3 regions of the Desulfitobacterium elongatum genome follow, and region 1 is predicted to be linked to each of the others. Evidence: riboswitches for the same ligand, from Rfam matches in the RefSeq annotation. Region 1 holds a riboswitch; each other region holds the start of a gene.
What was found. Region 1 has a riboswitch for thiamine pyrophosphate ahead of thiC (phosphomethylpyrimidine synthase ThiC). Riboswitches for the same ligand answer to the same signal wherever they lie in the genome.
Positions count from the first base shown of each region.

Region 1 (4,967 bases):
AATGCAACAGATCACCCGTGAGGATGATTTCATTGCTCTGATTCAGTGCGAATTGGAGTGCCTGTAAGAAGGCCGTATATCCGGAGGGGTGATCAGATAGATTGGAGCGGAAAGCAAAGAGTTGTTCTTCAGCTCGTTTCTCCCAGTGATTATCTCCTGTGAGACGAGCAAAGCGAAGAAGATTTAGAGCAGATACGGAGTTTCCAGAAGGGAGTGCGCCGTCATAAATCTCTCTGGGACGGATAAGAAGCTCTTCAGCATCTGAGCCTGTAAGGAAGTAGCCACCCGATTCCGCATCAAGAAAGAGCTTTTCTTGCTCTTCTTGTAAGGTTAGAGCGAATTCTAAATGTTGTAGTTTTCCTGTCGCCATGTAGAGTTCAAGCAATCCCCAGATTAGGAAAGCATAGTCGTCAAGATATCCTAAATGAGCTGCTTCACCGTCCCGATACCGGGCCAATAGACGTTTCTTGGTATATAGAGTGTTGCTGATAAAGCTAACTGCTTTTTCTGCTGCTTCAGCATAGCTTGGATCGGCTAAGATTTGGGCACCTTTTGCAAGTGCTGCAATCATCAATCCATTCCACGAAGTGAGAATCTTATCATCTTTGTGCGGGTGAATCCGTTTATCTCGGGCGAGGAATAGCTTCTGACGAGATTCTTCAAGTTGTTGTTTTAAAGAATCAAGGGATAGCCCCGTACTGCTTGCAAGGGTGTCCCAATTTGCGGGGAGGAGATTGGGAATGTTCTTTCCTTCAAAGTTACCTACTTCGGTAATATCATAGGCCCGGCAGTATAGATCTCCATGCTCCGCTCCGAGTATGTCTTGAATCTCCTTCGGAGACCAGACATAGAATTTACCTTCGATTCCTTCAGAGTCAGCATCTTCTGCTGAGTAGAAACCTCCTTTAGGAGAGGTCATATCCCGAAGAATGTAAGAGAAAATCTCTTGTGCTTTTAATTTATCCTGAGGTTGGTGTTGATATTGGTAACTTTCAAGATAAGCGATGGCAAGTAAGGCGTTATCGTAGAGCATTTTTTCAAAATGAGGTACAAGCCACTTCTCATCGGTACTGTAACGAGCGAAGCCATAGCCTATATGGTCATAGATTCCACCTTTGCCCATCATGTCAAGGGTAGTTCGCACCATCTTAGCAGCTTTTTCATCGGAATGGTCCTGTGCATAGCGGAGGAGAAAAGTGAGATTGTGTGGTGAGGGGAACTTCGGGGCACGACCAAATCCTCCATAATGACGATCAAAGGTCTTCGAAAAGGTCTGATAGGCAGTCTGAAGGATTTCTCTTGCCCAAGCCTCAAAATCATTCTCTGTAGGAGAGGTGAGTGGCTGCAGGCGAACTTCTTCCTTATGAGAGGTTATCGTATTAAAGATCTCATCTGCAGACTTGCGGATTTTCTTTTCGTCTGATTTCCAGAGTTCACCGATCTGGCTTAAGATATCCATTAAACCGGCTCGTCCGTAACGCCTTTGCTTAGGAAAGTAGGTCCCCGTGTAAAAGGGCTTTTTCTCAGGAGTCATAAGAATCGTAAGTGGCCACCCCCCAGAACCGGTTAGTGCTTGACAGAATTCCATATAGATATGGTCGATATCTGGACGCTCTTCCCGGTCCACTTTAATAGAGATAAAGTAACGGTTGAGGAGCACGGCCACTTCAGAATCTTCGAAGGACTCTCTCTCCATGACATGGCACCAGTGACACGTGGAATAGCCGATGCTTAGAAAGATTGGTTTATTTTCCCTTTTAGCTTTAGCGAACGCTTTTTCATCCCAAGGATGCCAGTCTACTGGGTTATAGGCATGTTGTAAAAGGTAAGGGCTTTTTTCGTTTATTAGTCGATTAGGTTGTTTGATAGTATTCACCACAGGACCTCCAAATTTAAATACATTTAGTTTTAGTATGTCAATATGAGGGACATTTATTTGTTGAATCATTGGAGGTTTCTTCATGGCATATGTTCCCATGGATAGGGCACGTTGAGACCATAGTTCGGCTCCATAGAAATCACACTAGTACATATAGTGTCCTCTGTTCTACTAGATGTATGTTAGCTTGGAACCGACGATGGACAAAATCTATTATAGAATGCGGTTCATAAGTCTCATAGAGCACATTTCTCCACACATAGTACAACTATCTTCATGGGTAGGTGAGGATTCTTTACGATAACGCTCTGCCTTTTCACGGTCGAGGGCTAAATTAAACATTGTCGTCCAGTCCAGCGCTTGTCTGGCCTGACTCATAGCTCTATCCCACTCGATAGCTCCGGGGATGCCTTTAGCGATATCGGCGGCATGTGCAGCAATCTTCGAAGCTATTATGCCTTCTCGCATATCGTCTAAGGTTGGTAGGCGAAGATGCTCTGCAGGAGTGACGTAACATAGGAAATCTGCCCCGGCAGCACCAGCAATCGCTCCGCCAATAGCACTTGTAATGTGATCATAGCCAGGTGCTATATCTGTGACCAATGGGCCTAAGACATAGAAGGGGGCGTTATGGCATAATTTCTTTTCCAATAATACATTCGCCTGTATTTCGTTAAGGGGTACATGGCCAGGGCCCTCAATCATGACCTGAACGTTTTTTTCCCAAGCACGTAGGGTGAGTTCGCCCAGCACAATTAATTCCTCTATTTGAGATGGGTCAGTTGCATCTGCAAGGCAGCCTGGGCGACAGGCGTCCCCTAAGCTTAATGTCACATCATGTTTTGCACAGATATCCAGGACATCGTCAAAATACTCGTAAAACGGATTCTCCCTGTTGTTAAGCTCCATCCAAGCAAATAAGAGGGAGCCTCCACGAGAAACTATATGAGTAATACGCTTGTTCCTTTTAAAATGGGTTACAGTTTGACGATTAAGTCCAGCGTGTATTGTCATGAAGTCTACACCATCACGGGCATGTTTTTCAACGACACTTAAAAACTCTTCTGGTGTGATATCTTCAAGTTTTTTATCTAGAAAGCCGATGGCATCGTACATCGGAACCGTGCCAATCATGACAGGGGACATGTCTATCACACGTTGGCGGAATTCTGTGGTTTTGCCATAGTTGCTTAGATCCATAATTGCTTCTGCCTTCATGTCAATCGCTTTTTGAACCTTATCTAGTTCCAGGTCGATATTAGCGCAATCCTTTGATATTCCCAGATTGACATTAATCTTGGTCTTTAGACCTTGACCAATCCCTTCGGGACTTAAGCTTCGGTGGTTACGGTTTGCCGGAATGACGACCGTACCTTGAGCAACACGTGAACGTATAATTTCAGATGATAAATTTTCCTTTTGGGCAACGATTTTCATTGCTTCGGTGATTTCGCCTCGTTTGGCAGCAGCCATTTGTGTAGTCATAGTGTAAATACCTCCATTTATTTTGTCTTGTTTTATAGAGAACATTGGATTCTCCTCTTCGGCGGGGCTAAGTATTCTAGCTATTGAACGCAAGTTTCTTTAAGGAAGTTGTTGATTTTTAAACGTCGTGTATTGTTCCGATGACCCCAAATACTCCGCATTCTTCTTTAGGTTTGTCGAGTTCGAAAGATCCATAGGGAATCCACCCTTAAAGTAAAAATATAACTTGTGTTTAAATGTGAAGGTGTATGGTTGAAATAAAAAAACAACTTACCCTTTAGGTAAGCTGTTCGTTTCAATTAGCTAAGTCTTGTTAGGAAATAGCCCTGTCTATACGATTTGCTTCCCTACGCTGGTATTAACCAGATCAGGTTCAAAGGGATAAGAGTAATAGCTCTTTCTCAGCCACCGTGGCACCCCTAGCACATTCAAATGAAGTTTTGTTTAGTATATAACGTTAAGCTTAGTTTGTAAATATACCTTTGATGTGGCTCATAAACTCGAAGGTCACCGTCGTCAATGTAAAAATATTTACGGACATACTTATAAACTACTGGTTGGGATATAAGGACCGATTCAAGATCAACCAGGTGATACAAATTATGGTATGGTTTTAGATTTTGACGATTTGAAGCAAGTAGTTAATACCAAAAATAATCAATAATTTATTAACTATATTATCTTTTAAGTAGAATTTCCATTTACACAAAATATTTACATTCCCGTATAAAATAGTATAATCAATGTAAGGCGTTCTTAGTAGGGGGGGCTTTTCAATGAACTATGATCTTTGCACTACATCTTACGAAGAATTAGTCCATGTATGGAATATGTTTGCAGATACAGGAACATTTAACAAGGGCTTACCCCGATTAGATGAATATACATCATGGATCAGATGCCGACACGAAAACATATGCGTACCTATTGTACCATTCTCAGAAGAAGATCAACTCCTGAAACGGGTCGTGAATGAACGATTGAAAACCAACTCCAAGCAGGTAATTAATAGCATTATTGACATTCTAAGCAAATCAATAAAATCAAAATATGCAGTTTTTCTTATGAATGCCGAGGGATTAATAATCGAAATCGTTTACAGAGGTAATGAAGCAATTCCCGTGGGGGATCGCTGTAATGAATTATATGCTTGCAGTAATGCCATTGATATTTCTACCCATGAGAAGAAAGTTTTAGAGGTTTATGGCTACGAACACTTATATCCCGAGGCTGGAAATTGGCATACGATTGGGAACCCGATTTTAAATTATGATAATAGTATTGCCGGAGGTTTGGGAATTGTTTGCGAAATAGAAAATGTTTCATCGATTGTACCCATCGTTAAAATTGGTTCCCAGTTAATTAGCTCGAAGTTGGTATTTGAGTATTTTGCGCATGAGAATATAAGCATGTTACTTGAAGAGATTCCTGAGCCCGTGATTGCAATTAATGAATATGGGGTTATTATGAATGCCAATCAAGAGACGTCTAGTTTTTTAGGGTTAAAACGGGAATTACTTATAGGAAGAAAAGTTTGTGATTATTTAGTTGGAGATGTGGATTATAATACGCTTTATTCAGTCACTAAAGGTTTTAATGTGTT
Region 1 is NZ_AP038772.1:2,001,464-2,006,430, forward strand. It holds gene ACZ42W_RS09485 (thioredoxin domain-containing protein) at 1-1,879, opposite strand, end outside; gene thiC (phosphomethylpyrimidine synthase ThiC) at 2,093-3,364, opposite strand; TPP riboswitch at 3,692-3,795, opposite strand; gene ACZ42W_RS09495 (hypothetical protein) at 3,852-3,932, shown strand; gene ACZ42W_RS09500 (sigma-54 interaction domain-containing protein) at 4,141-4,967, shown strand, end outside.

Region 2 (4,967 bases), 2.3 Mb from region 1:
AACATGAATTCATTCTTCCAGAAAAACGGGAAATTGGAATGGTATTTCAGGACTATGCACTATTTCCTCATATGACGGTAGCGGAAAATATCCAGTTTGGGTTAAAGGATTTGAGTAAACAGGAAAAGAATGGACGAATCCAAGAAATGTTGGAGCTTGTACATTTAGAGGATTACGCTAAGCGTTATCCCTATGAATTAAGTGGAGGACAACAGCAAAGGGTGGCAATTGCACGAGCGGTTGCTCCGAAGCCGTCGATCCTATTGCTTGACGAACCCTTTAGTAATCTAGATGCTCATTTGCGTCATTCGATTCGGGAAGAGTTGAATGGAATTTTGAAGGAGACGGGGGTTACATCGATTTTTGTGACGCATGATAGGGAAGATGCTAAATGTCTTGCTGATCAGGTCGTGATCTTAGAAAAAGGGCAGATAATCGAAGCGGGGAAGAATAGTATGCTTTTGTAAAGAGTAGTTTGCTTTTGAAAAATGATAGGGTTTCCTTAATAAGGTGAATACCATCATTTGAATAAGAATGAGATATTAGACAAAAGAAAAGGGGCATCTCATTATTATGAGACACCCCCATTGTATGTAAGTACTGTAATTGAGTCGTTCACTCCTGGGAAAGAATTCGCCTATCTTAATTAGAGATTTAGGATGTTCAACACCAAATTTTCGATTCTATTGCACTTATGCTCTCTGTAATTCGCTAAGACGATGACTAAAATAAGCTTTGACTTGATCGACATATTCTGGTTTTAGGGTGAACTTACTGAAGGTACAAGTAAAATCTCTATCCAAGCCATAAGTGCCATATTCAGCCCATTCCTCGTCAAGTGTACATGTTGCTTTTATCTGGTCGTACAAATTTTTTGAACTCGAAAATGTTTCAAACAAATTATTTAACTCGTTATCTATTTGTGGATGCGGGAAAAAAAGATTAAAAGGCTTTTTATAGCTGCCCTTTTCATAGGGACCTTCGTCTTCCCAGACAAACGGCTTATCGCAGGATTCCAAGATGTCTTGACAGGTTTTTATCATCTTTTCTTTATCTTCAATCTCTGAGGACATTTTTAACACCTCTAAATTCATTTTTATTGTTTATTATACAACGATAGAGTATAAAAATGAACTTTACGCTTTATTATGAAAGTTCTTAATTGGGAGAAAGTTTAAGGCATAGATGGAACAGCTTATCCATGTGAGCCCATCCGGGGTAGGGTAAGGATGAATAGGTTACATAGAATATGTCTCGCCAGATAATGCTAACCTAGTAAATGATGCAGGTTAAGGCCTTAACAGGGAGATTATTAATGAATTTCTTAACTGATTTATTCAATCATTATGGATATGTCGTATTATTTGTTGCACTAATGCTTGAACTTATAGCTTTCCCGACACCAGGAGAAACCTTAATGACCTACTGTGGGTTTCTTGTATTTCAGGGAAAGTTGAATTGGGGTATCAGTATTATTGTCGCAGCACTGGGAGTTATATCTGGCATCACGATTTCTTACTTTATTGGTCGAAGTTTAGGTATTCCCTTTTTTGAGAAATACGGTTCTTATCTTCATATAGGGCCAGCTAAGTTGGAGAAGACCTCTCATTGGTTTGATAGGTATGGAAATGGATTACTGGTTATTGCTTACTTTATTCCTGGGGTAAGGCACATAACCGGATACTTTTCAGGGATTGCCAAGATACCTTATAAGAAATTTGCATTAAATGCTTACATCGGAGCATTTATTTGGACAGGTACCTTTATCTCTTTAGGCAAGATTTTAGGATCTAATTGGGAGAAGTTCCATGGTTCAATCAAAAAATACCTCATCATTAGTGGCATTGTACTTGCGATAGTTTTATTATGTATCTATGTTTATCGGAGGTATAAGAAAACTATCATCGACTTTATTATTAAGTCTTTAGAAAAGGGTATTCAAATATTTCATTTTCTTGGGAAGATAAAAGTGGCAATCGTTGGGGTTGCCACAATGTTCATTGTTTTATCAATTGTCCTAATTGGACTCATTCAGGACTTTTTAGCCCATGAATTTAGTCAATTTGATATGATCGTTACTTACCTTATAAGCATGATCTTCCCAGGAAACTGGTCCTCTATTATGGGATTGTTTAAGCTTCCAACGACTCCAGAAGTCTTGCTCGCCTTGACGTTACTGAGTTTGGTGTGGATTATCCTTAAAGGTAGGAATCGACTCCTTGAAACGAGATTTCTTTTGATTACCGTTTTAGGTGGAGGACTTTTGGAAGAGGGATTAAGGCTTATCTTTCATCGTGTGGGTCCACTCGGTGGAAATATATACACCTTTCCGAGTCAACAAACCTTATTAGCCGTAGTTGTTTATGGCTTTGTCTCATTTATGGTACTGCGACACGCCAAGAACAGGTGGCTTGGAACGTTATTGTTCTTCCTTACACTAGGTGTCTGTATAGTCACGGGTATAACCGTAATATTTTCTCAGGCTCAGTATCCGAGTGATGCTGTAGCGGGTTATGTCTTTGGCGGAATATGGTTAAGTATAAATATTGTGCTGATGGAAGTTTTTCGTGCATTATCGAAAATCCCGAGTGATAAAAAGTAAGACGGATAACTCCTAATGATTAGAAAGTGAGGCTAGTATGGAACAAGACTTAGATTCAGAAATACTCGATAAACTTACAAAAGTTTGTATCTGTAAAGGAATTACGAGAGCTACTATAAAAAAGGCTATAAGAAATGGGGCAAAAACGGTTGTAGAAGTTCAGAAGGCTACGGATGCAGGCGGAGGATCTTGTGGTGGTAGACGCTGTACGGAGAAAATCCAAGGACTATTAAATGAGAGTAGATCGTTTTATTGAATCTGTGCAACTATTTTGGCTCTTTGAACTCGTTCAATTATGTGAGACATTGATCTCGCTATGTGTTGACACTCGTTATACCTGGATGCTATGATAATTTAAAAGAATAAGTTAAGGGGAGCTGAGCAAATCGGCTGAGAGGGAAATGTGATTTCCGACCCATTGACCTGAACTAGGTAATGCTAGCGGAGGGAATGAAAACGCATGTGGCTATATGCCATGAATCATGTGAATGAAAACCTTCTGCTCGTCGGAAGGTTTTTTTTATTTTACTAAATTAATTCAAAGGAGTAGAAGCTAATGATTAATGCCAGTGTTGCAATCCAAGTATTGCCGAAGGTAGAAGGCGAAGAATTGATTCGTGTGGTGGACAAAGTTATTGCGTACTTAAAATCTACCGGATTAAAGGTGTTCGTGGGGCCCTTTGAATCGACCATTGAAGGAGAGTATGAAGAGCTCATGGATATCGTAAAACGTTGCCAATTGATCTGTATCGAGGAAGGTGCACCCAGTGTGATGTCCTATGTAAAAATAAGCTATAAGCCGGAAGGCGGGATTTTGACGATCGATGAAAAGGTTACAAAGCATCACCAATAAGCTTTATCCGACAGCGCTCTTACTATGTTTGTTGCTGATATGGCACTTGGTGACCGAAACCGGATTAGTGCCTAAGTTCATGCTTCCATCGCCCATGGATGTAATCCGAGCATTTATTAATTCATTTTCTGAGTTGATGAAGCATGCCTCGATATCCCTGACGGAAGCGTTTGCAGGGTTAAGTATCAGCATTGTTTTAGCGTTTGTCATCGCCCTTTTTATGGATAGGTTCGAGGTTTTGTATAAAGCAGTGCATCCCATTTTGGTTATCTCACAGACCATTCCTACTGTAGCGATAGCTCCCTTGCTGGTCTTATGGTTAGGGTATGATATGGCACCCAAGATTACACTCGTGGTATTGGCGTGTTTTTTCCCGATGACCATTGCTCTTTTGGGCGGATTCAAATCCTCTGATGCCGATGCCATGAATCTAATGCGCGCTATGGGGGCCAAGAAGTGGCAAATATATCGTTATATTAAGCTGCCCAACGCCTTACCAGGTTTTTTTTCGGGCCTAAGAATATCCGTATCCTATTCTATTGTGGGTGCTGTCATAGCTGAATGGCTGGGCGGAAACAGTGGCTTGGGAGTCTATATGACACGCGTACGAAAATCCTATTCCTTTGATAAAATGTTCGCTGTCATCTTCCTCATTATTATCTTAAGTTTGCTGCTCATGAAATGCGTAGAGCTGTTGGAACGAAAGGCGATGCCTTGGGCTCATGCTGAGCATGAACAGAATGGAAATATTTAAATTGAACTTGCCTAAAGTGAAGAAGGAGAGAAGACCTAAAATGAAAAAGAGAATTGTGGCCTTGATGCTAATTGTTTTAATGGTGCTGGGAATGGCTGGTTGTGCACAGAATAATACGGCTAAACCGGCTCAGCAAGAAGCTCAAAAAGAAACAAAGAAAATTACCTTCGTATTGGACTGGACCCCAAATACCAATCATACCGGATTATATGTAGCCAAGGAACTGGGATATTTTAAGGATGCTGGACTCGATGTTGATATTATTCAGCCGCCCGAAGGCGGGGCTTTGTCACTGGTTGCAGCAGGGAAGGCAGAGTTCGGTGTGAGCTTCCAAGAGGAAATTGCGTCAGCTATTACTTCGGACAGCCCGTTGGATGTCGTTGCAGTGGGTACCATTTTACAGCATAACACTTCTGGGATTATCTCCTTAAAGGAAGATAACATCTCTAGCCCTAAGGGTATGGAAAACAAAGTCTATGCAACGTGGGATACTCCAGTCGAAAAGGCGATATTGAAGCAAGTTATTACTAAAGATGGCGGAAACTATGACAAGGTAAAGATGATCCCCAGTACCGTAACTGACGTTATTTCAGCACTGCAAAGCAATGTAGATGCGGTATGGGTTTATTATGGATGGGATGGAGTAGCAACCAAGGTGAAAGGTTTGGATACCAACTATTTCGCTTTCAAGGATATTGATCCTGTCTTGGATTTTTATACTCCGGTCATTGCAGCTAACCCAAAGTATCTCGAGCAAA
Region 2 is NZ_AP038772.1:4,283,769-4,288,735, reverse strand. It holds gene ACZ42W_RS20215 (ABC transporter ATP-binding protein) at 1-467, shown strand, start outside; gene ACZ42W_RS20210 (nitrite reductase) at 693-1,073, opposite strand; gene ACZ42W_RS20205 (VTT domain-containing protein) at 1,316-2,602, shown strand; gene ACZ42W_RS20200 ((2Fe-2S)-binding protein) at 2,640-2,858, shown strand; TPP riboswitch at 2,963-3,070, shown strand; gene ACZ42W_RS20195 (thiamine-binding protein) at 3,159-3,455, shown strand; gene ACZ42W_RS20190 (ABC transporter permease) at 3,427-4,209, shown strand; gene ACZ42W_RS20185 (ABC transporter substrate-binding protein) at 4,250-4,967, shown strand, end outside.
Region 2: another riboswitch for thiamine pyrophosphate. It lies ahead of ACZ42W_RS20195 (thiamine-binding protein); the one in region 1 lies ahead of thiC (phosphomethylpyrimidine synthase ThiC).

Region 3 (4,967 bases), 460 kb from region 1:
CATTGATGAAGTCCTAGAACTTACGGGGATGCTTAAGTATAAAAAGGAAAAACCTCGTAAGTTTTCCCTGGGGATGAAGCAACGTCTGGGACTTTCAGCCGCCATTCTTTCTCGTCCTAAAGTTGTGATTCTGGACGAGCCACTGAATGGGCTTGATGTCGAGGGCATGATAGATATACGTAAACTCATTAAGCACCTTGCAGAGACTGAACAGACGACATTTTTCATCTCCAGCCACTTAATCCACGATGTGGAGCTTACCTGTGATCGTATTGGGGTCATCTATAATGGCAAAATCCTTAATGTCCAAAGTACCCAGGATATCCTGAAAAACTATGCGACCTTAGAGAATTACTTTGTGAGTGAGGTAGAGAGAAATGGCCGTGTTTCAAGCTGCGCTCGTTAATGAACTTGATAAACTTTATCGCAAGAAAAAAGTAACCGTTGCGATTATTCTATCCCTATTGATGATCGTCATTGGGCAACTTCTCGTCGTCGGAGTGAGAACGGGTTTCGGATTGAGAGGAGCTGGGAGTCTCGAGTTCCCCATGTTGGTCTTATCAGTAGTGGTTAACAGCATACTGCCGCTTTTTACTGCACTAGTCGCCATAGACAGTTTCTCAGGAGAGTTTTCTCAGAATACAATGCGAATTATGTTAACCCGTCCTGTCAGTCGATTTAAGATTTTTAGTGCGAAAATTACCGCCATCGCATTCTTTATCTTAGCTAATCTTCTATTACTACTTGTATTTTCCACCTTTGCCGGATTCCTTTTCAATGCGAATTCTGCAACGTTTGGGGCTTTTGCTAAGACGCTTCTCTCTTATTTTGTGAGCTTTATCCCCATGCTTGTTCTTGCTTTGGCGATTGTGCTATTAGCTAATTTTTTTAAGAGTGGAATTTCTGTCTTTTTTGTGGCCATCTTAGCCTTTGCGGTTCTTAAGGTTTTAGGACTAGCCTTTTCCCAATACTCTGGCTTGTTTATCACGTCCTATCTGGATTGGTATAATATCTGGTTAGCAAACTCTTTCCCCTGGAGTAAAATTCTTCGGCAATTATTGATTATGGCTGGATATGCTATAATGTTATTTACAGCAGGTTTTTACTTGTTTGATAAAAAAGAGTTTTAGGTGAAGGCATGAATCTCAAACGGCGCTTAATTCTAGCCAACGCTTCAACAGTAATCATTCCCGTATTGATTACTGTTATTAGTGTTTTGGCTTTTATCTTTATCGTGGGAAAGATATCCGATAAGAGTCTACCTTTTGAAAGTGTACAGACCTTAACTGAAATCAAGTACGAACTCATCGGCGGTGAGAGAAGTCTTTTGAGAGTGAATCCTGAAGTCGTGAAGGACGTAAGCTTTCAAAGCCATTTACAAGAGCGCCTTGCAGGAATTAACGGAGAAGTCGTCATTTTAAAGGACGATCAAATTCTCTTTTCTTCACGAAATTTCAATAAAATCGATGTAGCAAAGTTCATTAAAGCCTCGAATCCCAAAAGTGGAAGAGCGTCTGTGCCTATCGGGAATGTATCCTACACTGTGCAGTCCCTTGATTTAAATTTTCATGATGGAGCAGCTGGAAACATTCTGCTCCTTGCCCCGATTGATGGGTCGGTAATGGATCTCACGAGTTTACTCCTCTTTGCAGGGATACTTTTTGCACTTTCTTTTGTGATTACGAACTTCATTGTCTCCTATCAGTTTAGTCGTAGTATTTTAAGGCCTCTTACTCATCTGCAAAAGGCTGCCGCCGAGATTAGCCAGGGAAATTTAAATCATCCGATTGTCGAAGAAGGGGATGAACAAATTCAAGAGCTCTGCCGTGATCTGGAACTTATGAGACTAAAATTGAAGGGATCAATCCATACACAGTTAAAGTATGAGGACAACCGTAAATTACTTATCTCAAGTATCTCTCATGATTTAAAAACCCCGGTCACGTCTATCAAAGGCTATGTCGAGGGCTTACTTGATGGTATCCCTCAAACTCTGGAGAAGAAGGAAAAGTACCTGAAAACCATCTATATTAAGGCTCTGCAGGTCGATACCATGATTGATGACCTACTGCTCTACGCTAAGCTTGATATGAATCAAATTCCCTATAACTTTGAGAGAACGGATGTTGCGATGTTTCTCGAAGATGGCTTACTCGAAAGTGAACACGAGTTAGAACAAAACAATATTAAACTTTCTTTCGTGAGTGAACTTAAAGAACGGAGGGAAATTCTCCTCGACCGAGAACGAATGAGAAGAGTCATCATGAACATCCTCGATAACTCGCGAAAGTACATGGATAAAGAAGTGGGGCAGATTACAGTCTTTCTTAGAGAAACTCATTCTAGTCTGATCATCGAATTACGAGATAACGGCTCAGGGATTCCAGAGAAGGATGTTCCTCAAATTTTTGATCGGTTTTATCGCTCTGATACGGCGCGAAGTGAGATCAAGGGAAGCGGTTTAGGACTTGCCATCGCGAAGCAGATTGTGGAGGGGCATGAAGGGCAAATTTGGGCTGTTAGCCATAAGGATAAAGGAACAAGTATTATGATTTCGCTACCGAGGATTTAACAAAGCTGATGTTCTTCCGCACAATTGTTCAGCTAAGCTCGAAACCTACGAAACCAGTGCGTTGTCATCAAACAAGTGCAATTGTCTTCACGACAATCGGACAATCGGACTTTCGTACTGTGAAATTCGCTACACTTACGGGTCAAGTACATGTTCTTTAAGTAATTTATTAGGAGGGAGCTCGAGTGAAAAAGATTCTAATTGTAGAAGATGACTCCAGCATTGCAGAGCTTCAAAGAGACTATCTGGAAGTTGCTGGGTTCGATGTTTCCCTATGCGCCGACGGTGTAGATGGACTTCGAGCCATTCAGAATAACGAGTATGATCTCATCATTCTAGATATTATGTTGCCTGGGCTTGATGGCCTAGAAATTCTAAAGAGCATGAAGGATGAAAAGGATATTCCAGTTCTCCTCGTTTCTGCCAAGAAGGAAGAGATTGATAAGATTAAAGGATTTAGCCTTGGGGCAGATGATTATATCACCAAACCCTTTAGTCCCGGGGAACTTGTCGCTCGAGTCAAAGCTCATATCGATAATTATGAACGACTTAAACACCGTTTCAGTGAAGGGATTAAAAAGAGGACTGCCATAACGATTCGCGGCCTGAGAATAGAAAAAGACTCGCGCAGAGTCTTCGTGAACAACCAAGAAGTAAACTTAGCCCAGAAAGAATTTGATCTACTACTATACTTAGCACAGAACCCTAACCGAGTTTTCGGCAGGGAGGATCTCTTTGAGCGTATATGGGGGCTAGAATCTTTGGGGGATTCAGCTACCGTCACAGTACATATAGCACGAATTCGTGAAAAGATCGAATCGGACCCCTCGAAACCTCAGTATATTGAGACCGTTTGGGGAGCGGGGTACCGGTTCAGAGTATGACTTAGCTATTGACATCTCATCTAACGAGTGCTAGATTGAATTTACAACCACATACTTAAGGCAGGGGAGCTGGAAAGGCCGGCTGAGATATAGACCCAACAAAGTCTAAGACCCTTTAACCTGAACTGGATAATGCCAGCGTAGGTAGCGTTACACTCTGTTTTAAAAAAGAGCTCAACCCTATTCTGGGTTGAGTTTTTTTGTTTTGAAGTGGAGAAATGGCTCACAGACAAGGAGGAATGAAATATGAAGAAAGTACTGACAATCGCTGGCTCAGATAGTAGTGGTGGGGCGGGAATCCAAGCCGACCTCAAAACCTTTTCCGCGCATGGGGTCTTTGGGATGAGTGTAATCACTGCGGTTACTGCACAAAACACACAGGGAGTCTTTGCGGTCCAAGACATTGATTCAGAAGTCATTGTTAAGCAAACCGAAGCCATCTTTGAAGACATTGAAGTTGATGGCGTGAAAATCGGAATGGTCTCAAAAATCCCGACAATTGAGGTCATTGCGGAACAGTTACAACGCTACAACCCTGTAAATATCGTGGTGGATCCTGTCATGGTATCAAAAAGTGGTTACCACTTATTAAATCAAGATGCTGAAGAAGCCCTTATCAAAAAACTCTTACCTTTAGCGACCCTTGTTACTCCTAACATCCCCGAGGCCGAGGTCATGACTAAGCGAAGGATCCGTACCTTAAAAGATATGGAAGAAGCTGCACAAATGATCTATCAGATGGGTGCTAGTAATGTTCTTCTTAAAGGGGGACACCTTGAAGACAGTTCTACAGATATTTTGTTTAATGGCAAGGAATATACCTACTATTCCGCATCCAGGATTCAAACGAAAAATACTCATGGAACGGGCTGTACCCTTTCCTCAGCGATTACTTCCAATCTTGCGCTCGGCTATGATATCGCTCAAGCAGTGAAAGAAGCGAAGGAATATATTACAATCGCAATTCAGCATTCCCTCGATATCGGGAAAGGAGTGGGCCCCACGCATCACTTCTACACACTTTATAAGAAGGCAGGCTTAATAGAATGAACTCTGAAACGCAAAACAACTTAGGCTTTTTCAATTTTACAACCCTTTGGTTCGGCGCCTCCATTTCAGTCGCAGAAATTTTGGCGGGTGGGCTTCTTGCACCCCTGGGCTTTAAGCTCGGATTAGGTGCAATTCTCTTAGGACATCTAGTCGGTACAACCTTGCTTGTACTCGCAGGAATCATCGGAACGGAAAAACGAATTCCTGCCTTAGTAACGACCCGAATCTCCTTTGGTCAGTATGGTTCGTATATCTTTTCCGCACTTAATGTCTTACAGCTCCTCGGGTGGACAGCAATCATGATTCTTTCAGGGGCACGCTCGGTAAACCAAATCACAAAAATTACGTTGTCCTTTGATCATCAGACCTTTTGGAGTCTCATCATAGGAGCCTTTATCTTTGTTTGGGTCTGGTTAGGAAAGGATAGGGGATGGAAGAGACTTAACCACATTGCGGTCGTC
Region 3 is NZ_AP038772.1:2,459,092-2,464,058, reverse strand. It holds gene ACZ42W_RS11570 (ABC transporter ATP-binding protein) at 1-406, shown strand, start outside; gene ACZ42W_RS11565 (ABC transporter permease) at 378-1,130, shown strand; gene ACZ42W_RS11560 (sensor histidine kinase) at 1,139-2,572, shown strand; gene ACZ42W_RS11555 (response regulator transcription factor) at 2,758-3,456, shown strand; TPP riboswitch at 3,509-3,620, shown strand; gene thiD (bifunctional hydroxymethylpyrimidine kinase/phosphomethylpyrimidine kinase) at 3,703-4,506, shown strand; gene cytX (putative hydroxymethylpyrimidine transporter CytX) at 4,503-4,967, shown strand, end outside.
Region 3: another riboswitch for thiamine pyrophosphate. It lies ahead of thiD (bifunctional hydroxymethylpyrimidine kinase/phosphomethylpyrimidine kinase); the one in region 1 lies ahead of thiC (phosphomethylpyrimidine synthase ThiC).